One region of the Paenibacillus sp. CB74 genome, then DNA from elsewhere that is predicted to be linked to it. Evidence: riboswitches for the same ligand, from Rfam matches in the RefSeq annotation. Region 1 holds a riboswitch; the other holds the start of a gene.
The links. A riboswitch is a leader RNA that binds a small molecule or an ion and turns the genes downstream of it on or off. The one in region 1 is predicted to bind ZMP and ZTP.
Positions count from the first base shown of each region.

Region 1 (12,144 bases):
TCAGCCAGTTTACGGATTCGTCTCAATTCCTCTCGTGCATGATCATACTGTTCAAGGATGATCATCGCACGTATGCGAACCATGGATCGAAAGATCTGATCACAGCTGATCTCAACAGCTGCATCTCCTTCGTTTGCAGGCTTAGTCAGAATGGTATGGGACGATTCCACTGGACTCATTTCAATTAAAATTCGGTGTTGATGTGCTTCCAGTACTGGCTGCCAGTATTCCATGTCCTTCACAGATAATAAACCCAAGACCTGCTGAAGCAGTTTCAAACCTTCTTCAGGTCGGCCCATTGTAAGTTCAAGTCTGGCCTTGAGTACATACGCAGGAACGAGCAGCGCAGCCACCTTGATCTGCAAAGCCACTTCAAGCGCTCGGTCCGCACAACTTATCGCTTCTGTAATTCGATCCTGTTCCATTAAAATCTCACCATATCCAACACCGTAATAGGACGTCACGTAGGCATGTTCAGCATACCAACGTTCCGTAATCGCCCCGAAGCAGGCTTCCCCACGCCTCAAGTAGCCATTAACACCATGAAAGCTGCGCAACCGCATGCTCTCTCTCCGGTCATAGTCCATATACTGAAAGGCAATATCATCGGGATATCCCTGATCAATATAGGACACCAAATAATGAGCCAACCCCTCCAAATCTCTGTTCAGATAGGCCATATAAGCTCGCATTACACATATAACTTGCAACAAATACCCGATAATCTCTGGTTCCAGCTGCCCTTGAAGATGCACCCGGATCACATGTTCCAGTTCATCAAGTTGCTTCACCATCTGTCCATAAGGCATTTCACGTGCAACAAGGAACAGATAAGACATATATAATTTGGGACGTGATTTCACGATCTCCAGTGGCACAACATCAAAGTATCGCCGGAGCGTCCACCACTCTCCCATAATAAAATGGGCGAACAACTCTTCCAGCAGTCTCGCTGCATCCTGCATATGCTGTCCGAGGATATAATGATCCAACGCTTCAGCCGTGTACCCTTGTTTCTCATACCAAACTGCAGCAAGACCATGTAATTCATTTACTTGTTCTGTGCCACAACGATCCAGTTCACGCTTTAGAAATGTAGAGAACAAATGATGATAACGATACCAGTGTGCTTCCCGATCAAGTGGAACAAGAAAAAGATGCTCCTTCTCCAGTTGCCTTAACAATTGCGGAGCTTCCCGCATATTACTTAATACCTGACATAGACTGCTATTCATTCTTCTCGTGATCGCTGTTCGGAGAAGAAATTGCTGCATTTGCGGTGACTGACGCTGGAATACCTCTTCGAGCAAGTAATCCGAAATCGTTCTCTCACCAGTTGTTCCATAATCTTCACGAGACAGAGGTGATGATATCGAATTCATAGGGCTGACCGAAGCGTTTCCACCCCATGCGTGAGATAAAGCTAGCAGCTTCAATCCGGCAGCCCAACCCTCTGTCTGCTGTACCCATCCACGCGCATCTCCCCCGGTAATATCCAGATGCATGATCTCTTGGCAAAATTCAATGCCCTCTTCTGGCGTAAATGCCAGTTCCTGAAGTGTAAATTGCTTCAACTCACCTCTCAGACGCATCTTTTCAAGCATGAACGGAGGATATGTGCGACTAGACAGGACCAGATGAATGGATAGCGGAAGATTTTCAATAAAGTACTGCATCTGTTCATGAATCTCCGGCTGGGTAACTGCATGATAGTCATCCAGAATGAGTAGCGCATGTTGATTGGTCTGGGCAACACGGTTCAGCAATAATATCAATGCCGACCTGGGATCTACCGGGTACCGTTGCAAAAAATGCGGCAGTACATCCCCGCAGAGACCCTTACTCACGCGATCCAGTGCATGAATAATGTAGAGCCAAAACTGAAGCGGGTCCTGATCTTTATCATCCAGGCAGACACAGGCTGCATGAATAGCTGCACTCCTCACCCAGCTACCTAAAAGTGTTGACTTCCCTGAACCCGCCGGGGCAGTCAACAACGTGACTTTGGATTGGAACAATTCTTCGTGTTGCAAACTTAGCCGTGGACGTTCCATTGTGTCCGCTGGCAAAGGTGGAAGTTCCAGTTTGGTTGTTAAAATCATAAATTGAAGCCAGTCCCCGTGGTGATCAGCGGTATGTTCCTGTTGCATGAGATCCTCCTGAATCAGCACCGTTGTGCCTGTTTTCCGATTCATTTTATGTATATTCAGATACTCTAAGTATACAAGGAACCATGACTATGCCCCACATATTTTTGAACGGCAATCAACGACAAACAACCCCTGTACATGAAGTACAGGGTAACATTCGGATTATCAACCATTATCCGATTGGCTCTTCTATTTTTCTGTCCGAAGCAACTGATAGTTCATTACAATATAATTCATTCCCGATAACAGCGTAACGCCTGCCGCCAGCCATAATAGAATTAGGTCAACCCGCACCTCAGTCAGCAAACTGATCGGAACATTGTTCAACAAAATTGCAATAATCGCTGCCACCTGAAGCACCATTTTGATCTTGCCATATCGATCGGCTGCAAGAGCAATGCCCTGCTCCGTTGCCACCATTCGTAACGCTGTAATAACTATTTCACGCCCAATAATGATTACAGCAATCCATGAACTGATCATATTTTCCTGAACCATCAGGATTAACGCTACCGCAATCAACAGTTTATCCGCCAGCGGATCAAGAAGCTTCCCCAGATTCGTGATTTGATTATATTTTCTCGCCACATACCCATCCAATTTATCCGTACCCGCCGCTACTGCAAATATAATAAGTGCAAACAACAAGCTACTCTGATTAAGGAAACAGAGCATAAACAATGGAATCAACGAAATTCTTGCCAACGTGATTTTATTTGCATAATTCATTGAACATCACCTCTCCTCGATTCAAATGTTATCCGTGGATCAGATTCCGTGACTCTATCATCATTTCGACTCAATTCCATTATCATCCTTTTTTTACAAGATAATATACTTAGAAAAAGAAAAAAGAACAGTCTGTATATATTACAGCTGCCCTTTACTCAAACTATTTTTGTTATATCAGCATACGCCCGATCCCAATTCTACAAAGCTTCCTTAATCACCCGTTTATAATACCACACGGACAACAGACCAAAGATCGAATATAACAATGTATAGACAATCATGACAATGACCGTAGGTGTCGCTAGCTCCGTGCCAAAGAAAAACCACCCTGATTTTACGGCAAAATAACTATGGCTCAATCCTACCATGAGTGGAATACCGAAGTTAAACAACTGCTTGATCTGAATGCCACGCAACAGATTGCCTTGCGTAAATCCGAGCTTTCGCAGAATGGTATAGTTGCCCTTCTCCTCTTCACTCTCATTCATTTGTTTAAAGTACAGGATACATCCTGATGTAATTAAAAACGTCAAACCGAGGAATCCAACAATGAACATAATTAGGCCCATCGTGTTACGTTGGTTATTTCTGAACTCAATCTGGGAGAAACTTGGGGCTTCCAACTGCTGCTCCTTATATACGGCATAGGCATCTTCATCCTGCCCCTCGTTCACAATACGTACACCATAGTAGTCAGCCCACTCGACTTTCTGCAGCTCGGGATCGATATCCTGCTTCAGTTGCTGATATACCGTCTCATCCACGACCGCTACAGGCGTGCCCCTAGTATAGTACGCGGGAAGGACGCCTTGTTTGGTTGTTCCGATCAGTTGTTGTGCCAGCCTATGTTTCAACCCGTGCAAGACGATTGGACCTTTCTCCTGAATGGAAATTAACTGCTGAATGGCATTTCCATATCCCATGAAGACCACTTCACCTGCTTGCACATCAATGTTATCTACCATGTTGTCACTCAGCACACTGCTGAACAACAGCTCCCCCATTGCGGAGTCATCCATCACTTCTTGTGCATCAATTTCAATATAGATAGGCTCTCTATGCTTCTCTTCATAAGCAATCTGTTTGTGTTCCAACTCCGCTACAAAACGACTTTTCACATCCTCCTGAGCAAAAGAGAAATCCTCCGGCAAACTTTCCTTGGCTTGCGTCTCTGCCGAATAATATGAAATGTAACTGAGTGACAACATGCCAATCGCAAGCGCAGATACGGTTGTAATAATCGTGAGCAGCAGGGCATTAGACTTCATGCGGAACATGATTGAAGATAATGATAACACCTCATGAATAGATAGGTAGCCGTTTTTGCTTTTGCGAACCAGATTAAAGATAAAACTTACCGACCCCTTATAGAACAGGTATGTCCCCAGTATGACCGAGAACAGAATCAGGATCATCGTATACATCAACTGCTGCATATCCATTGCCTCGCCACTGAACAGCCGAGCAGACACGAAGTATCCATACACCATCAGGGCAATGCCCAAGACGCCAACAATCATCTGTCCAAACGACATCTTCTGCACCTGCTGCTCCGAAGTGGATGACACCCGAAAGAGCGAGAGAATACTCTGGCGCTTGATAAAGATATAATTCATCAGCATGATGAGCAGATACATCATCGTAAAGACAATCACCGTTTGCAGCAGTGCCATCGGAGAAAAGTACAGTTTGGTAATCGCATCCACACCGAGAATTTTGAACAATATCATCAATACAAGCTTGGACGCAAGAAAACCAATCAACACACCAATGGCCATGGAGCCAAAATAAAGGATACTGTTCTCGGCGCTCAAAATACCAAAAATTCTGCCCTTCGTCAGTCCAATCAACTGAAATAATCCAATTTCTTTGCTGCGCCGCTTAATAAAAATGGTATTGGCATATAACAGAAAAATACCGACAATACCGATTAATAATACCGAAGATGCGCCTATGGCTGCCGCACCTTTTGTTGAAGCAGCTACCTCATCCATGGAAGGATCATACTGTAACGTCACAAAGGAAAAATACAAAGCCACACTGAACACAAGCGCAAATACATAGAGATAATAATTCTTCAAGTTTTTCCTGAGATTACGGAAGATAATATAATTCAAGCTCATTGCTGCACACCACCCAATACGCCCTGGGTTTTGATAATGTCATTAAAGAACGATTGCCGGGACTCGTCTCCTTTATTCAGCTGGGTGTAGATCTGACCGTCTCGAATGAAGATCACTCTGCTGCAATAACTTGCAGCAACCGGATCATGGGTAACCATAATAATGGTTGCCTTTCGGGTGCTGTTCATCTCACTTAACTTGCCGAGCAGATCGGAGGCAGACTTGGAATCGAGCGCTCCGGTTGGCTCATCCGCAAAGATGATACTTGGCTCATGGACAAATGCTCTTGCTGCTGAAGTCCGCTGCTTCTGCCCACCTGAAATCTCGGATGGATACTTGTCCTTCAATTCGTAGATGCCCAGTTCATTGGCAATCTGTTCAAACTTCCGGTGTGCCTCCTGTTTTGGAATGCTCGTGATCGAGAGCGGCAATAATACATTTTCCTTCACCGTAAGGGTATCCAGCAGATTATATTCCTGAAAAATAAAGCCCAGATGATGTTTGCGGAACTCAGCCAGCTGTTTCTCCTTCATTCCGGTGAATTCCTTGCCCTCAATATCAATCGTGCCCTGGCTCACCCGATCGATGGAGGAAAGTACATTAAGCAGTGTCGTTTTACCCGAACCCGATGGCCCCATAATACCGACAAACTCTCCCTTGCTTACCCCGAGATCAACCCCTTTCAGCACTTCCTGTTTATTCAGTTTATTACCATAGACTTTATGAATTTTTTTGGCTTCCAGTATCCACATATCCCACTCACTCCTCTTTGAACTTCTGCAAAATGCCCATGTCTATATCATAGGCGGGATGTGCAGTGTTATCGTGTGATTCACCGAACAAAACCAAAAAGCATGTGACATTATTGTCACACGCCTGCAAGATGCACCATGTCGTTTTTTCGCGGAAAAGTAAGTGTGACGGTAGTGCCCTCGCCAGGAGAAGACTCTACATGAATGCGCATATGAAGGGTTTGGACCACCTGACGAACCAGATACAGCCCCATCCCAGTCGCCGCTCCATCCATTCTGCCTCGGGTAGACGTAAATCCTTTATCAAATATACGCGGCAGATCCTGAGCCTCAATCCCTCGCCCGTGATCCTTAATCATCAGTATGACATGTCCATCCTGTTCCCGACTTTCAATGAGGATGTCCGATGAATCGCTATATTTCACCGCATTGCTCAACAACTGCCGGAGGATGAAGCCTAACCATTTGCTGTCTGTGAGCACACGCGATACCATCAACGACACATCAAAGCCAATCCCCTTGGATATGCACCACGATCTCAGTGCTCGAATCTCACTATTCAATATCGGTTCAAATTCCGTCTCTTCGATGAACAGATCATTATGCATGAACGGAATCCGCTTCTGATGAAGCTGCTGATCCAGCAATTGATGGATTCGTAACCATTCATATGTCATTTGGCTCTGTAGCTTATCATCTGGCAAGCGCTCGATCATCAGTTGCAACGCAGTCAGTGGGGTCTTCACCTCATGAATCCAGGACAACATCTCGTCCTTCTCCTGTTCCAGAGCGATAAAATGATGTGACGACTCCTTACGATATCGCTGTGTCTGGGAACTGAGGGCCTCATGTACGATCTGCTCATATGGACTTTCGGCGATGTCGAGTTCTCCCAGATCATAGGTATGATCCCAGGTGCTCAACTTTTTATAGAAACGAGTCTCTTTCAGATATCTCGCCCAGATAAAAACAAGACATACCACCACATTCAGCACTACGATATACATCACAGATTGGAATGGAATAGACGAGTCCATGTAAGCTACCAATAAAATAATAAGTTGTATGCTTACCAGTAGACATAACCAACTAGCCCTTTCTCGTATGTACTTTCCGATCATGCTTCTGCCTCTTCCGTTGCCATGTAACCCTGACCTACCTTGGTTTCAATGTATCGCTCCAAGCCGATGGGTTCAAGCTTCTTTCGTAACCGATTAACGTTAACCGTCAGCGTATTATCACTCACGAAATGCTCATGATCCCACAAGCTCCGGATGAGATCCTCACGGGTAACGATCTGATTTTTGTGCTCCACCAGCACTTTAAGGATGAACATCTCATTTTTGGTTAACAGAACAGATTCATCCCTGCAAGTGAGTGTATTTTTCACATATTCAATTGCAGCACCGCGCCAAGTCCGGAGTTCAATATGCTCTGTATTGTAGTTGTACACCCTCCGCAGAGTTGCCTGAATCTTGGCAATCAATACATCGAAGTGAAACGGCTTCTGGATAAAATCGTCTGCACCCAAATGCATGGACATGACCATATCCGCAGGATGATCCCGTGAGGACAAAAAGATAATCGGCACATTGGAATGCGAACGAATGATTCGACACCAATGGAACCCGTCATATTGGGGCAACTGAATATCAATAATGACCAATTGCGGCTGAATTACGCTGTACTCCTGCAATACCTTGCCAAAGTCCTGCACACCATACACGTCATACGACCATTGGGATAACCGTTCCTTGATTTCATTAAATAACGATTCGTCGTCTTCAATGAGCATAATTTTAAACAAGAGAGTTCACCACGTTTCTGTTCTTCTAAGGTTGATTGTGTCCATCCATCCGCTCGATCAACTGTATCGCGACGTCTCGTGGCGATCTTAATTGGCCTGCTTCATACACTTGATTGAACATGCCTGCAAGCGCAAACTCCTCTGTACTTTTGCCTCGTGCAGCAGCCTGTAACTCCGTATCGACCATCCCCGGATCAAAAGCAATGATCTCAACAGGATTCTGTTGACCCGTTTGCTCCAAAGATACGCATTGGGTGAACATGTTCAATCCTGCTTTGGATGTACAGTACACTGCCATTGAAGGCGCGGGATAACTTCCCGAACCCGATGAGAGATTAACAATTTTACGTCTGGCGGACAGGTGATTGGTTTGTTGAATAAAAGATGAGCTCAATATCATTGGCGCTGCAAGACTGATGTTAAGACTCTGACTTATCTCTGCGGCACTGCATTGTTCTATGGGTCCTAGAGGCTCCAGCATCGCTGCATTATTAATGAGTCCAATGCAATCAGCTTCCTGAGAAAGGATTTTGTCCAATACACGTGTAACCATATCATCAATCCCCGTCAGGTCGGCTAGATCGTACTGAACATGATGGTAACGCCCGCTCCACTCCTCGCTTGATTCCAACTCGTGCGAATGCCCGCGTGAAATGCCATAGACCCAGTCTCCCCTGGCTAGCAACAACTCCGCGAGCTGTTTCCCAATTCCTTTGGATGTACCTGTAATGATAAAATACCTCTGTCTCATATTCCCCCGCCTTCTCTCGCTCAATGCAGTATTAGTTAAACTCCACCCTATGACTTTATAACTCTATAACTACACGCCCGGTTTTCTCCACATGGTCACCCACAAAATGGGTAATCCAAAACAATTCTCATCCTGGCCCATCGCCTTCATAGGACGTAATTCCACACATTCAAATGGATCTTGTAGTAAATAACGGAGCTTTTCCTCCGTAAAGGCCAGTCCGCCTTTCATCGACTTCTCTTGATATACCTGCCAATCATCCATGACGCTCTCCGGCCCACCTTGACCGCCAAAACCAGGAGCAAAACAGCTCATCCCAAAGTATCCTCCGGGCTTGAGCGCTTGGTGAATCATCTCTATGTAAGGAATCCGCTGATGAGGTAGCAGATGATGCAGACAACCCGAGTCGTAGACAAGATCATATTCTTGCTGCGGGGCCAGTTCGAACACGGAGCGACATTCAAAATGTACGTCCAGTTGCTCTTCTGCCGCCCTCTCCTTAGCCCAGGCAATAGCTGTCTTGGAAAGATCATAAGCATCTACCTGATATCCTTGGCGGGTCAAATACAATGCATTTCTGCCTGGACCACAACCCAGTTCCAGTGCCTTGCCACCTGCCAGCAAACCTGCGTTCACATACGCTACCAGATTCTCATCCGGTTTGTTTGGGAAAAAGGGTATGGGTCTGTTCCGATCCTCATAGAAAGGCTCCCAAAATTGCTTGGCAGATCTGAAGTCTGCATCGAGCATATCATATAGATCCTGTACACTTTTAATCGTTTTTTCCACTACCACATTCCTCCTTAAATCCTCCATCCGAACCTTCAGTTTAGATCATTCATCCCTCGTCATTTTCATTAAATCAGCTACACTTTATTATAACATTTTTAACCATTAATCCTCTATTTTTCTACTTTGAAATATAAGATTTTTCCAACAAAAAAACGACCGACTTGGATGTCGATCGCTAACAATTGTAGCTGTTATGAGTTACAGTTTACTTCGCCCGTTCCATGACTGCAAAGTAATTTTTTTCGTTATCAGCAAAGTTGAAGACACGCCCCGTTGGCATCTCGACAATCTCTCCAACCGTTACATGTTTTCCAGACAAGTCAGCATATAGTTGATCCAGATTTTCGGTAAAGAACATTAATGATGGTGTACCCAGATTTACACCCGCCGACATCCGCTCGACAAACTCTTTGTCATGGAGAATAATGCTCGTCTGCGAATCTGGGGTAGGCGCAATCTCAATCCATCTCATGCCCTCGTCGAGGTTTACTTCATCCACAATGTGGAATCCTGCAACTTCCGTCCAAAATGCCAGTGATTCATCCTGATTGTTGACATACAACATAATTTGGCCGACTTTGCTAAACATGCATCATTCACTCCTCTGATCATCTAATCTCTCAACATCCTGCTTATCATTCCTCAACTTCCAATAGAGTATAACATGCAGGACAGCTTTTTCATTATCTTTCTTTGGCATTACACTGCTCTGATCGAAGTTTCAGATCAGACCGTTGTAGCGATCCTACTTTGGAGAATAGGAGCTTCCCCTTCACTATGCAGATAGGTTAAATTAGCTTAACAAATCAAGATCAGATTTTGAGTAAAATGGATTTCTTGAAGTTACTTATAGTGTTTTGACAAGAGCCAGCCTATGGAATCCCGAGGTATAATAATTCATATCAATACCTTCCTTTTGAAAATTCATTCGTTCATAAAATACGAGCGCTGCTTCATTTTCTGCATGATCAAGTGTGTAAAGCATGATATCACTACATCCAAATCCAGCTATTTTCATGCATATTTCAGTAATTAGTGTACGTGCTACACCTTGTCGAAGGTGTGATTTACACGTAACAACGCCAACGATTTCATATCGGTTAACCGTAGGCTGAAAGATATAACCAGCATGACCTATGACAACATCTGCTTCGTCAACCATGACATAATAAGCACTGATCCGTTCATCCATCATATTTAAAAATAAATCCCAGCGCGCAGGATACTGTTCGCGTATAAACGAAGGGAATTGAAAATTATGATCCGTCATCATTTTCAGCACTGCTGGCTGATCAATCGTTTGAAAAAGACGAATAGTCATCTTGCCACCCCCTCCCCTTAAAGATCACAGCTTCATAGAATCCAGCCAAATCCATGCTTGTCATTCCATCAAGTAAAACAAACGCCATTTTCATTGCCGCCACCCGTCCTCTCGTACCCGAATAATAAATAAAGTGTTTGATCAAAAGATCAAACACTTTGCCCAGGCGTACGGCATATAATATATGTGCTTCCTCGTGGTTCACTCCACGTTTACGCCAGTCACACACAATCGATATTTAACAACCAGTATCCATCACTCACACTATTGTATGCCTCTTAATTTCTTCGTAAGATAAAGTACAACATCGTCGTCCATAATCGTTTCTTCACCTGGCTGAATGTAATGATCGTGTCTGTGAACACCATGACCGTCCGGTATGTATCCGCGATGGGCATATAAAACTTGCGCTTTGCCATAATCGGAAAATACGCCTACACCAATACCTGCTACATCCGTTCGTTCCGAAATAACTTCCTCTGCGCGGTCCATCAACCGTGAACCAATACCTTGGCGCTGGAACTTGATCAGCACATTAAAATCGTTAATTTCGGGAATGCCTTGTTCCCTGAAAGAAGGGTATTTGGAATGCCACAATACATTCACGTATCCGGCAAATTCTCCATTCAACTCGGCTACCAAGGTTACACGGTCCCCATTCTGTTGTTCAGCCAAGTAATGAAGATACTGCTCAGCGTATCTCCCCCACCCCTGCTCCTGAAACGCCTTGGATATAATTACAGGATCACTCTCATTTAATAATCTGATATGTACAGTCATTAATGAATTCTCCTTAATAAGATATTTATCCTAACTAAATTTCCAGTCGATCTCGAAGCGATGTAATATGAGCAACATGGTGTTTGCCATGCCAAGCATACATGCCCAGATTATAATCCAATCTCGTCGTTTCTTGAGATGAGGGATGATAGAATTGTTTGGCATAATCCGCATCTGTCAGTGCATTTAACAGAACCACCCACCGACGATGGAGCGCATCCAGAATTTGAAGTGAGAACTCAACATCCAGGTCCCTTGAATCACTCAGTTCAGCCCAACGCTCTTCATAATACGGTCGAATTGTAGGTGTATCCTCTGTCAGTGCCAACTTGAAACGAATCATACTGTTCATATGGCTGTCTGCCATGTGGTGAATGACCTGTTTGAGCATCCATCCACCTTCTCGATACGGCAGACTTAATTGCTCTTCACTCAGCCCCTTTACCGCTTCTCGCGCGCGTTCAGGTAGCTCAGCAATGTCCTGAATCCACTTCTCCCGCTGCGCCAAAGTAACTTCACCCGTGTGTACAAATGGGCCTATCGGAAATCGTTCGTCCATCCATTATTCCTCCTTGTTTGTATGATGAAAATAGCTCTTAATATTCTAACGTGCATATTCCATGAGCCAGCAGTCTCTCATCTGCCCTTCATGCAGCTCATGTTTCTCCAACAGCTTAATCCTTTGAAAACCACATTTCTCATAACAGGATATCGCTCGCAAGTTCCAGGATTGAGGGTCCATAACCACTTTACGGGCTTGTTTTTCATGAATGAGATAGGCCAGCATGGATTGCACCAGCAATGTTCCGATACCTTTGTTCCAATAATCTATCTCACCAATGAACTGATCCGTTCCATAGATGATCTCATCCGTGTCTCCATAACCATACTCCGTTCGTTCTTCTTCCTCAAGCTTATAGAACTGAATGTATCCTA
Region 1 covers NZ_CM146009.1:3,459,484-3,471,627, forward strand. Annotated here, with positions in the region: gene ACX9NY_RS15255 (winged helix-turn-helix domain-containing protein) at 1-2,150, opposite strand, end outside; gene pgsA (CDP-diacylglycerol--glycerol-3-phosphate 3-phosphatidyltransferase) at 2,340-2,879, opposite strand; gene ACX9NY_RS15265 (FtsX-like permease family protein) at 3,080-5,005, opposite strand; gene ACX9NY_RS15270 (ABC transporter ATP-binding protein) at 5,002-5,757, opposite strand; gene ACX9NY_RS15275 (sensor histidine kinase) at 5,874-6,878, opposite strand; gene ACX9NY_RS15280 (response regulator transcription factor) at 6,875-7,564, opposite strand; gene ACX9NY_RS15285 (SDR family NAD(P)-dependent oxidoreductase) at 7,590-8,315, opposite strand; gene ACX9NY_RS15290 (class I SAM-dependent methyltransferase) at 8,385-9,104, opposite strand; gene ACX9NY_RS15295 (VOC family protein) at 9,313-9,696, opposite strand; gene ACX9NY_RS15300 (GNAT family N-acetyltransferase) at 9,955-10,428, opposite strand; ZMP/ZTP riboswitch at 10,582-10,663, opposite strand; gene ACX9NY_RS15305 (GNAT family N-acetyltransferase) at 10,693-11,208, opposite strand; gene ACX9NY_RS15310 (YfiT family bacillithiol transferase) at 11,243-11,767, opposite strand; gene ACX9NY_RS15315 (GNAT family N-acetyltransferase) at 11,813-12,144, opposite strand, start outside.

Region 2 (12,144 bases), 2.6 Mb from region 1:
TAGTCCCAAAGCAATTGTCTCCACACGTGGCATAAAGGCCGCTGCGAGAAAACAAATCATAAGAAAGTACATGATGAAAACAGTCATCGATCTGCGGTATCTGGTTAGTTCACTCATCACTTTCCCCCATGAATTTTTTCGCGATAAAGTAGATGCTTACACCGCCTGCCGCAAGAAAAAAGAGAACGCTTACGGCGATCCATATTCCGTTACCTCCAATGGTCTTGTCCAACCAGGAGCCAGCGTAATATCCGGCAACAGCGAGAATGGCAATCTCGATCCCAAAAGCTGTCACGAGCCCCATCGCTTTCCATACATTATCGTCATGGTTACGGGATGAATTTGGTTTGTTCGAATCGGCCATTTTCCACGCCACCCTTGCAATCCCAGTTAATTTTACTGAATGATGAGAGCCTTTGTCAATTGAATGATTTTAGCGTTTTAAAGGGGAAAACGACGGGAATACAGACCCTCAAAGCCCATAAACCCGCGTAAACCGTACAGTTTAACTGTATGCTATGCCCTTTATAAATCCGTCAGAAAAATTGTATTATTTTTTGAATTTTCTGTGAAATGATTCCGGACGCTCACTATTTACACCAAAATGGTGCAGAATCGCATTGACAATTCTTTCCGAAGCATGTCCATCACCGTATGGATTAGCAGCCTGGCTCATGCTTGCATACAGGTTTTTGTCTGTAAGCAAAGCTTTGGTCCGTTCATATACACGTTCCTCTTCGGTACCTACCAGTTCCAGCGTTCCAGCTTCAATACCTTCCGGGCGCTCTGTCGTATCGCGCAATACAAGCACAGGCACACCAAACGAAGGTGCTTCTTCCTGCAAACCGCCTGAATCGGTCAAAATCAAGTGAGTATGCGGGTAAAAGTTATGCAAATCCACCACGTCTAGTGGATCAATTAATTGAATACGGGGATGATTCCCCAAAATCGCGTGAGCCGGCTCCTTCACAGCAGGACTTGGATGCACCGGGTACACGATGGCAATATCTTCAAATTCGTCGGCAATCCGTTTGACGGCCTGGAAAATGTTGCGGTGAGGCTCGCCTTGAGATTCACGGCGATGAGCTGTCATCAGCACAAGGCGTTTGCCTTGGGCCCAATCAAGTACCGGGTGTGTGTAGTCCTCCCGTACTGTATATTGAAACACATCTGTTACCGTGTTGCCTGTGACGTACGTACTAGACTCTGATTTATTTTCTTTGGCAAGATTGGAAGAAGACCAATCCGTAGGCGCAAAGTGTAGATCTGCCAGTACGCCCGTCAGCTGACGGTTCATCTCTTCCGGATATGGAGAAAGCTTGTTCCACGTCCGAAGTCCTGCTTCCACATGTCCTACCTGGATCTGCTGCAAGAATGCTGCATAGCTTGCTACAAAGGTAGTTAATGTATCCCCGTGAACCAGCACAATATCCGGCTTCGCTTCAGCCAATACCGGCTCCAGACCGCCTAATACACGAATCGTAATTTCATTCAATGTCTGACGGTCTTTCATCACATCCAGATCATAATCGGGATGAATGTCGAAAACTTCAAGAACCTGATCCAACATCTGACGATGCTGCGCAGTTACGCAAACAATAGATTCAATAGACTCGGGGTGTTTTTGCAATTCCAAAATAAGCGGAGCCATCTTGATGGCTTCCGGACGCACCCCGAAGATCGTCATGACTTTAATTTTCTTGGACATTCGAGCAAAGCCCCTTTTCTATAAGTTCCGATTACAAGCATGAGATATGCTTATTTAGTGCCGTATAGACGGTCTCCTGCATCGCCAAGTCCTGGAACGATATAACCATGATCATCCAGACGGTCGTCCAGTGCTGCGACATAGATATCCACATCAGGATGTGCATCCTGTACAGCTTTAACGCCTTCCGGTGCTGCTACCAGGTTCATCATCTTGATTTGGGTACAGCCACGTTTTTTGAGCACGTCAATAGCTGCAATCGCCGAACCGCCAGTTGCAAGCATCGGATCAATTACGATCAATTGACGCTCTGTCACGTCTGTAGGCAGTTTGGTGTAGTATTCTACCGGTTGCAGTGTTTCCGGATCACGGAACAGACCAACATGTCCAACTTTTGCGGCTGGCAACAATTTTACAACGCCATCCAGCATTCCGAGTCCTGCACGCAGAATCGGCACCAGTCCGAGCATGCGTCCAGAGATGACTTTACCTTGTGTTGCAGCTACAGGTGTCTGTACATCAATCGTTTCCAGTTCAACATCTCTTGTAATCTCATAAGCCATCAACGTTGCCACTTCATCCACCAATTCACGAAAATCTTTCGTATTCGTACGCATGTCGCGTATAAACGTCAGTTTGTGTTGAATCAAAGGGTGATCACATATTACTAATTTTCCCATCTAATTTGTCCCTCCGGTAAGTTCTTCATGTTCAGCATTTCCAAATATACCTAGCCACCATTCATGGGCTCGATAAATCCTGTATATTATATCATCACCAACAACGAATTACACCATCAAAGGGCACCCAATCATTACAGAATACCGAATCCTATAAAAAACAGGACCGGAAAATGATCCATCCGGTCCTGTTTTGCTCCTGCTGTTATGTCATTGAGTATGTTCAAAAACGTGTAAACACTAAAGATGCTCCGCAAACCGAATGACCTTCCGATCGCTGTTATCCCCGGATTTTTTTGAACCACCTTAATAAGGGGTAAAATCCAGGGATAAAGGCGAGCGCTACGCTTCTTCAGGTTCTTTCGGTTTGCTCCGTCTGCGTGTGTACATTAAGAACACTCAAAAGAAAGCAGCATGAGCAAAGTTTTTAGTATTTAAGGTCGGTATAGAGCGGGAATTGGTCTGTCAGTGCAGTCACTTCTGCACGCGCTTCATCCAGCTTCGCCGTATCTTTTGGATTTTTCAACGTTTTGGCAATGATCTTACCAATGGCAACCATCGCTTCTTCGTTCATGCCACGGGAAGTTGCAGCAGGTGTACCAATTCGAATACCACTCGTTACAAACGGGCTTGTAGGGTCGAATGGAATTGCATTTTTGTTCACGGTAATACCGATGGAATCAAGTACATGCTCAGCTTCTTTACCTGTGATGTTCACACTGCGTGTGTCGATCAGCATCAAGTGGTTATCTGTACCACCGGATACGATGTTCAAGCCTTCAGCGATCAGTGTTTCAGCCAGAACCTGTGCGTTTTTCACAACGTTCTGTGCATATGTTTTGAACTCTGGTTGCAAAGCTTCTCCGAATGCTACCGCTTTGGAAGCAATTACGTGCATCAAAGGACCACCTTGGGAACCCGGGAATACCGCTTTATCAATCGCTGCTGCCCATGCTTTACGGCACAGAATCATACCACCACGAGGTCCACGCAACGTTTTGTGTGTTGTTGTTGTTACGAAATGCGCATGTGGAACCGGGTTTGGATGCAAACCAGCAGCAACCAATCCTGCAATATGAGCCATATCCACCATGAACAAAGCACCTACATCATTGGCGATGGAAGCCAGCTTTTCAAAATCAATGGTACGCGGATATGCACTTGCACCTGCAACGATCAGACGAGGGCGGTGTTTGAAAGCCGCTTTGCGCACTTCATCATAATCAATCAGGAATGTATCTTCCTGCACGCCGTATGCCACAAAGTTGTACAGCAAACCGGAAGCGTTAACCGGGCTACCGTGCGTAAGGTGTCCACCATGGGCAAGGTTCATACCAAGTACAGTATCACCAGGTTTCAACGCTGCAAGATATACTGCCATGTTCGCTTGTGCGCCGGAGTGAGGTTGAACATTCACGTGTTCTGCTCCGAACAATTCTTTGGCACGATCACGCGCAATGTCTTCAACTACGTCCACATGCTCACAACCGCCATAGTAACGTTTACCTGGATAGCCTTCAGCGTACTTGTTGGTCAGTACAGATCCCAATGCTTCGATTACTGCTTCACTCACGATGTTCTCGGATGCAATCAGTTCGATGTTGTTCTGTTGACGCTTCAGTTCAAGATTCATCGCTTCCAGTACTGCCGGGTCATTCTTGCGCAATTGTTCCATGATTAAATTCCTCCCAGTTATAAGTGAAGTTATAAAGTGAAACTAATGTTTACACGAAAACGGCGAGTGCAACACCAATCTGAAGAAACGAAGTGGTCGCCTTTATCACCGGATTTCCCCTTTTAAATAGGGAATAAAAAATCTGGGGATAACAGCGATCGGAAGATGGTGATGCAATCAAAGTCAGGAGTGTAACCTAATTAGTCTCACTTTATATGTTAGTCACAAAATGTTGAATCTGGTTGTTCTTCCATACGATACACCGCGCGTTCGCCGCCAATTAACTTCGGACGAGTCAACGCTGTGGTCACACGCGCATCTCCAACATAGCGGAGCGCTGTACGAAAAGGTACGGCTACATGCCGGAGATGCATGCCAATCATCGTCTCCCCAATGTCCAGTCCCGCATGGGCCTGCACATGTTCAGCCAGGCATGGATCGGTCAGCGAACGATATGCTGCGGATGCCATTGAACCTCCGGCTTTGGGCACGGGTACTGCACCAACCTCAGTCAATCCAAGACGAGTCAGCACAGAACGTTCCATGACCAGCGCACGGTTCAGATGCTCACAACACTGGAATACGGTATCAAAACCGAATTCCTCCTGCACTTCGCGTATACCCGCAAGAAGCTGTTGCGCCACTTCAATAGCACCACTCGTACCAATCCGTGCCCCTGCAACTTCACTTGTGCTTGTACCGATCACAACGATCTGTCCAGGCCCAAGCTGTCCGGCAAGCGCCAGTTCATGCAGAATGGATGCGGTCTGTTCCTGCAATCCGGGTTGTTCTGAATCTAACTCTATAGTCATCCTATCATCGCCTCCCGATAAAATCATGCCCGCTGTCTCTTGGCTGTCCTTCGTATTCTTGCACGGCATCTCAGGATCTATTATAGCGAATAATCAGATGAAAGACGAAAAAAAGAGCAGTCTGCGGGTAACGCAGAATTGCTCTTTTGCCCAGGCGACCGGCCGTTTGTTCCGGTGCTCCATCGTGGTTATGCCCACTTCGTCGCCAGTTACACCGGATCCCTGTTTTCCCCTTCATCATAAAACAACCCGCGTTTAAAATCAACGGTTAATTTACATCACGTGTCCTGTTTCTCTAACCTGCCCCGCAGGATCAGAATTATCCCAGCTTATCCAAAAGCCGGTCCAATGCCGTCCGAATCTCGGCCGCAGCGATATTATAATCATCACGACTCCCACCAAATGGATCGGAGATGTCGAAACTAGGAATGCGTTGTCTGATCTCAATGGCTCGCTCACGCTCCGATGCCAGGATCTCTTGCCCAAGGGCACGTTTCATCTCCAGCGTTGCAAACAGGCTGTCCAATTCCTGAACATCTCTTAATACCTGCTCGTCGTCCTCCACATACTCTTTCAATGTATAGGTTTTGTGGACAGAGTCGGGAAATACCTGCATAACATGCTGCTTATGACTCCGTGTTAATGTAAGAACCAGGTCCGCCCAACCTACCAGGTTGGCGCTTAGTTGAGTGGAATGAGGTGGACCTTCAACGTTATGATCTCTCAGAACAGCTTCCGCATGACGGGAGATTGGCATACCCGACGTAGTTGCCACACCTGCGGAACGAACCTCTACCTGAATGCCGCGCTCCGATGCCAACTTTCGCAAAAGCCCCTCTGCCATGGGGCTGCGGCACGTATTGCCTGTACATACGAATAAAATATGTTTCATTGTGTTAGCCTCCCCATTTTACATATGATGCGAATGATAGGATATCTCAAGTTTTATTCTAAAATATAAACAAAAGTCCAAACGCAAGCAAGATTGCGCCACCAATGGCCTCACCATAATCCCCGAGATTCTGACTCACCCGACGGCCTAATAGCAGACCCATCACCGACATCACCCCGCCACAAAAGCCAAAAGCCAGTACGGTTAAGATCAGATCACTGCTAAACATCCCTAAGGAAACGCCAACGGAGAACGAATCCACACTTACGCTGAGGGAAAACAGTATAACGCCGAGCAGGGAACGGTGGTCCACCAGCTTGGTATCGCCTTCACGGAATGCATTCAGAATCATATGACCACCCAGCAGAACAAGTAATCCACCTGCTGCATACGTCGTAATGTCACCGAGCAGCGAGCTGACGTATTTGCCCATATACATACCGATGAGCGGCATGATGATATGAAATAGCGCCGTTACTGTACTGATTCGCAATACATCCCTTAGCCGAATGCCCTTCATGCCAATTCCGATCCCAAGTGAAAACGCATCGAGGCCAAGTGCAACTGCCATGATCAAAATGGTTACCAACTGCCCTACATGGGCAGACACATCCCACATCCCCATACCCCCAAGTCACGTAAAGGTTCTTGTACACGATATGCGGACAAGGACCTAAACATGACCGATGAAAGGTAAACGACGACGGATGTACTCCATCTCCATGATACATAAGGCTAGATTGTAGGCAGGTGGATGCGATGTTTTAATTGATTTGTTTTGGAAAAGAGTGCGTAGCTCTCCTGACTGTATGATCAGGAGAGCTTAGGAGGGCTGTGGGTCGCCAACTTGAATGAGTTGGTTACCCGCCGCCTTGAGCAGCCGATTCATGACGGCTGCTCCCAGCCCTTCGCGTGAGCAGGCTTCAGCCACAATATATGTGGCGCCTTGCTCATCGCAGCTGCGCAGCGCGGCGTATAGCCTGCGCGCTGCTTCCTCCAGCTCGCTGGCGTCACCCAGCGAGAACACGGCATCGGCGCGGTACTGCTCCGCGTGCTCGGCGAACGCCAGCACGGCGGTGCGCTCTCCGCGCTGCGCCGCCTCTGCGAGGGCGGCACTGGTCCAGGCCGCCACCGCTGCGGGCGGCCCCTCCACCACGCACAGCGCCCCTGCGGGTGCGTAGTGCGTGTACTTCATGCCCGGCGAGCGCGGCGCCGGGCTTCCCACGCCAACGGCCCCCTCCGCGAGTAGCGCGGGGTCCGTGGCGACACGGGCGGCAACGGCGGACAACTGTTCCGCCGTAATGCCGCCAGGGCGCAGGATGGTGACGGTACCGTCGTCACCGACCTGCACCACCGTGGACTCGACGCCCACCCCGGTGGGACCGCCGTCCACGATGCCGCCGATGCGGCCATCCAGATCCTCGCGCACATGAGACGCGAGTGTTGGGCTTGGCCGCCCGGAGCGGTTGGCGCTTGGCGCAGCCACAGGGCATGCCGCCGCCGCGATCAACTGCAAGGCCACCGGATGGTCCGGCATGCGCACGGCCACCGTATCCAGACCGGCGGTGACACGCGGGGACACCGCCCCCGGCCTAACCGGCAGCACCAGCGTCAGCGGTCCCGGCCAGAAGGCCGCCATCAGCGCTTCCGCTGTCTCATTCACTTCCGTGACCAGAGTGTCCAACTGGTCACGGTGCGCGATATGCACAATCAGTGGATTGTCGGAAGGTCGGCCTTTGGCGACAAATACAGCCTCAACGGCTGCCGTGCTACGCGCATCCGCACCCAGGCCGTAGACCGTTTCGGTCGGAAAGGCCACCGTCTGACCTTGATGAAGACAGGCTGCGGCAGCCTGCAAGTCGGCGAGCGCCCTTTGATGGGCGCTCCCCTTTTTCACATCCGCTAATTCAATATTACCCAATCCATGATCATTCTCATTGCTTAATAAAACGCGCACATCCCAATTGACTGTGACCATCTCTGCTGGAGTTCCCTTGTCATGAACCTCCATGTCATTTCCCATTTCGGAGGTGAATTGCACTTGCTCATTCTCTCTATTCATATATCCATCATTCCTAAACATCATAATAGGTTACTTGTGCACGTGAGAAATACACTTTAAACTCCATACACATCCTTGTTCACTTCGCTTCATACTCCATGTTCAATATAAGTAATTATAACATACCTGTCCCGCCTCGGATGCCCTTCACACTTCGCTCCACGCATGAGTCTCACTGTAGCTTCAACGCCAATTCATATCAAAAGGGCAGCTCCCTGAATTGAAGCCACCCTCTTTTATAGTATAAATTCGTTGTTATGCGAACAATCCAGTTACCCAACTCCATAGTTTCACAGCCATATCCCACAGAAAGAATCTCGCCTCCGGTGTCTCTCCCTGCACAGACGCCTCTGCATCTCCAGGTTCAGCCGCTGCGGCCGATACGTTTGAAGGTTTCGCCAGTGCATCCCCGGTCCCTGCATCAATGAAGCACAGCGGCGGGAACAACACACACCACCAGTTCTGACCTTTGCCTTCGCCTAATGTAATCCGAACCGCTTCATAATCACCAGCAGGATACACGGTGCCTCCATATAGCTTGGTTGGGAACGGAACTGAACCCAATTCCACCTGATACTCATACTTCAAACCGCGACTGGCCAACTCTTCTCCTACTCTATTTTCAATCTCGGACAAATGCTCACGAATGACATGGCGTGCTTCATCCAGACTTTGCGGATTCTCCAGTTCGGCTACCCACTCACCCATCTGAGCAACGACAGCATCCCGAATCTCGCGTTTCACCAATTGATCTCCCGGTGCATCCGAGTTTGCTAGAATACGCAAGCGAATCGATTGTTCAGGAATCGCTGTGGCCGCCACAGCTGCATCCGTTTTCTGACCTTCCCACATCATGATCATCATCATAAAACATACAATAATAAGTCCAATTTGCTTTACAATTCGTCTGTTCATTCCGTTCTCCCCCTCAGCTCTCTGATCACGCGACCTGCAACTCTCTCATGTCTATCAGTATGCCCGGGAGAGACGGAAGTAAACCTAGCATATACAATAAATCTACTAAATCGATTCTATGATATACATACACTCACCAGTCATGTTAAAAAGGCTGATCCGCACCTGGTTACAGGGCAAATCAACCTCGTTATCCTTATGAACAATGAACAATCACGTTAGTCGCTCCACCACTGTGCTTTTCATTAAACTATTTCAGCAGTTACACAGCACTTTTCTCTTTCTTGAGCATATTCCATAAACGTTCCGACAACCGCGGTTGCTGCTCCCCCATGAGAAGTTCATCCTCCTCTTCCTGTCCATATAACTTAATACTCATGACCACGCCAATACAAGCCATGTTAATGAGCAGGGAGGTGCCCCCGTAACTGATGAATGGCAACGTAATTCCTGTGAGCGGCATCAGGCCGAGGAACGCTCCCACATTCTCAAACACCTGATACAACAACATTCCGATAATACCTACAATGATGACGGGTCCCGCGCGATCTCTGCAACTCAGAGCAATCCACACCATACGTTGAATCAGAATAAAGTACAACAGAATCAGTACGGATGCACCGACAAAGCCAAACTCCTCTGCGATCACGACAAAAATGGAATCCGAATACGTATAAGGGACTCGACCGCTCTGAACGGATGTTCCTTGCAAATAACCTTTGCCGATAATGCCCCCTGAACCAATGGCTAAACCTGCATTTTTCGTATGCCAGGACGCTTTGGAGGTAGCCTTTTCCGGCACAAGCCATGGATCAATTCGCTCCGCCCAATGCTCCCTTTTTATCTTTTCAAGAAAAGTAAATACTTCATCATGGTAGAACGTATAGGCTTTAACAAAACCAAAGAAGGTCACTCCCACAATCGTCAGTACAATTAATACGTGCTTCAGTCTCATATTTCCGATCCAGAATACCGCAGCCAGAATCACCACATACCCCAATGCATTGCCTAGATCATTCTGAGCCATAACCAGAGCAAATGGAATAAACGCCCAGCAGCCAATCGGCACAATATCTCTCCAAAATTGCAGCGTGCCTCGTTGTCTCTTCACAATTAAATGAGCAAGGAACAGAATCAGAATCATCTTGAACAGCTCTGCCGGTTGAAAAGAAAATTCCCCAAGCTTCAGCCAACCGTTGGCATTATTGATCGAACTGCCCAGGACATTAGCGAGGATCAGCAGTATAATTCCAAACCCATACAAATAAAACGCATATTTCACGTATAACTTGTAATTCACAAGCCCGATGACAAGCACCGCAATGAATCCAGCCACATAGAAATAAATCGTTTTGACATGGTGACTCGCCAGATGAGCATCTGTTTGCGTTCCGCTGTAAATTGCAAATACACTAATAATCATGAGCAACAGCATGATGAAGAGAATCACACCATCCATCTTTTTCAACATTCTCAACATGACTCCGTCCATCCCCCTGAATCTAGCATTCTATGATTTCCAATTAAACTCAATATTTCCATTGTATATAATTGGATGATAAAATGGAAATCAGATTGCTTCAGGATGAATATCAAACAAATCAGAGGCCTATCTCCCACCGTAAAAATAAAAACCCGGAAACATTCATCCCTAAGTGAATAGGGCTGATCTGTTCCAGGGTTCTGTAGTTATATAAGTTAAACTAAGGATTATTTACACTGACACTACGATGACAGAATAAACTTCCAATCGCTGTTATCCCAGATTTTTTAATTCCGAGAACGTTATTGCTCCTGCTGGGATGGCTTGCGTCTTAGCAATTTCATCACCAGATCGGTAATACTCGGTTGTTCCGCAGAGCCGAGAATATCCTCGTTTTCTTCCGTGTGAACCTTGATACTCATCACAATCCCCATACTGATCATGTTGAGCATAATGGAGGTACCGCCCGAACTGATAAATGGCAGCGTAATCCCTGTCAGTGGCATCAGACCAATGAATGGACCAATATTAACAAAGATCTGGTAGAGCAGCATCGCTATAATACCTACAATAAGATAAGGTCCGGCGCGATCCTTACACTCCAGTGCAATCAGCACCAGCCTGTGAATCAGGATAAAGTATAGGAGAAGCAATACCGAGGCACCGATGAAGCCAAACTCCTCCCCGATCTGTACAAAGATCGAGTCTGCATAGGCCAGCGGCACCCGATTCGACTGAATCGTTGTGCCCTCCATATATCCTTTGCCCGTAATACCGCCAGAACCGATCGCAAGCTTCGCATTATACGTCTGCCAGAGTACATCCCTTGAGGTCAGCTCTGGTACAAGCCAGGGGTCAAAACGATCCGCCCAGTGCGAACGTCCAATGTCATTCAGAAATTTAACAATCTCATCATGATAATGAATATACGCCTGTGTACCGCCGATAAAAGTCGCCACAGCAATAATAAAACCAATGAGGGCATGCGTAAATTTAATGTTGCCGATCCACAATAGGCCCACAAGAATGACAACATAACTTAACGCATTTCCCAAGTCATTTTGAAGCAATACCAGTAGTAACGGCGGCAGAACACAGAGTGAGATCGGAATAACATCACGTCCGAAATAGAGCGGACGATTCTTCTTTCGGGCCAAAAAGGCTGATAAAAACACAATTAGACATAACTTGAACAACTCAGCAGGTTGCAAACTGACCCCGAAGATGGACAGCCAACCTTTTGCACCGTAATACTCTTTACCAAAAAACATTACGAAAATGAGCAGCAGCATACCCACGCCATAGATATATAAATAATTTTTGATTATAAATTTATAATTGATCATCGACATTCCAAAAAAGACGATGAATCCAAAAATATAAAAAATCACTGCACTTTTCGGGAGTCCCTCCAGCTTCGGACGACCAAACGTTGTACTGTAAATCGACAAAATACTGATAACCATCAGAATAACCAGTATAAACACGATAGAATAATCTATCTTTTTAAATTTGTGCAGCATGTAATTATGTTCCCCCAAGCATTCAGAAATCTTCGGTATATCTCATTGTAGAGGATTTCACGGCAAAAAGAAAACCCGCGGAACCTTACATTTTCGTCACCTGTTCCGAAGTACGAACACCCAGGACATGCCGCTCGATTCCGGCAAGGTCCGGTACAATGATAATTTCCGGCCAATGTCCCGCCGTTTCAAGTAGAGCCGCGATGTCGCGAGCCTGCCCCTGGCCCAGCTCAAAACCAATGATCTGCGGCGGTGCAGGCAGCAGCGCCAGCTGCTCCAGCATGATCCGGTACGGTGCAAGCCCGTCCGGACCGCCGTCCAGTGCCATGCGCGGCTCATGATCGCGCACCTCTTGCTGTAACCCGGCGATATCTGCCGCCGGGATGTATGGCGG
Region 2 covers NZ_CM146009.1:6,013,849-6,025,992, reverse strand. Annotated here, with positions in the region: gene ACX9NY_RS26530 (ATP synthase subunit I) at 1-117, opposite strand, end outside; gene ACX9NY_RS26525 (AtpZ/AtpI family protein) at 110-364, opposite strand; gene wecB (non-hydrolyzing UDP-N-acetylglucosamine 2-epimerase) at 551-1,708, opposite strand; gene upp (uracil phosphoribosyltransferase) at 1,759-2,388, opposite strand; gene ACX9NY_RS26510 (serine hydroxymethyltransferase) at 2,816-4,063, opposite strand; gene ACX9NY_RS26505 (TIGR01440 family protein) at 4,282-4,875, opposite strand; ZMP/ZTP riboswitch at 5,017-5,098, opposite strand; gene ACX9NY_RS26500 (low molecular weight protein arginine phosphatase) at 5,195-5,767, opposite strand; gene ACX9NY_RS26495 (manganese efflux pump MntP) at 5,826-6,386, opposite strand; gene ACX9NY_RS26490 (L-threonylcarbamoyladenylate synthase) at 6,591-7,745, opposite strand; gene spoIIR (stage II sporulation protein R) at 8,085-8,744, opposite strand; gene ACX9NY_RS26480 (FtsW/RodA/SpoVE family cell cycle protein) at 9,007-10,224, opposite strand; gene ACX9NY_RS26475 (FtsW/RodA/SpoVE family cell cycle protein) at 10,530-11,750, opposite strand; gene prmC (peptide chain release factor N(5)-glutamine methyltransferase) at 11,836-12,144, opposite strand, start outside.
Region 2: linked by a shared signal. The riboswitch ahead of ACX9NY_RS26505 (TIGR01440 family protein) and the one ahead of ACX9NY_RS15300 (GNAT family N-acetyltransferase) in region 1 are both predicted to bind ZMP and ZTP.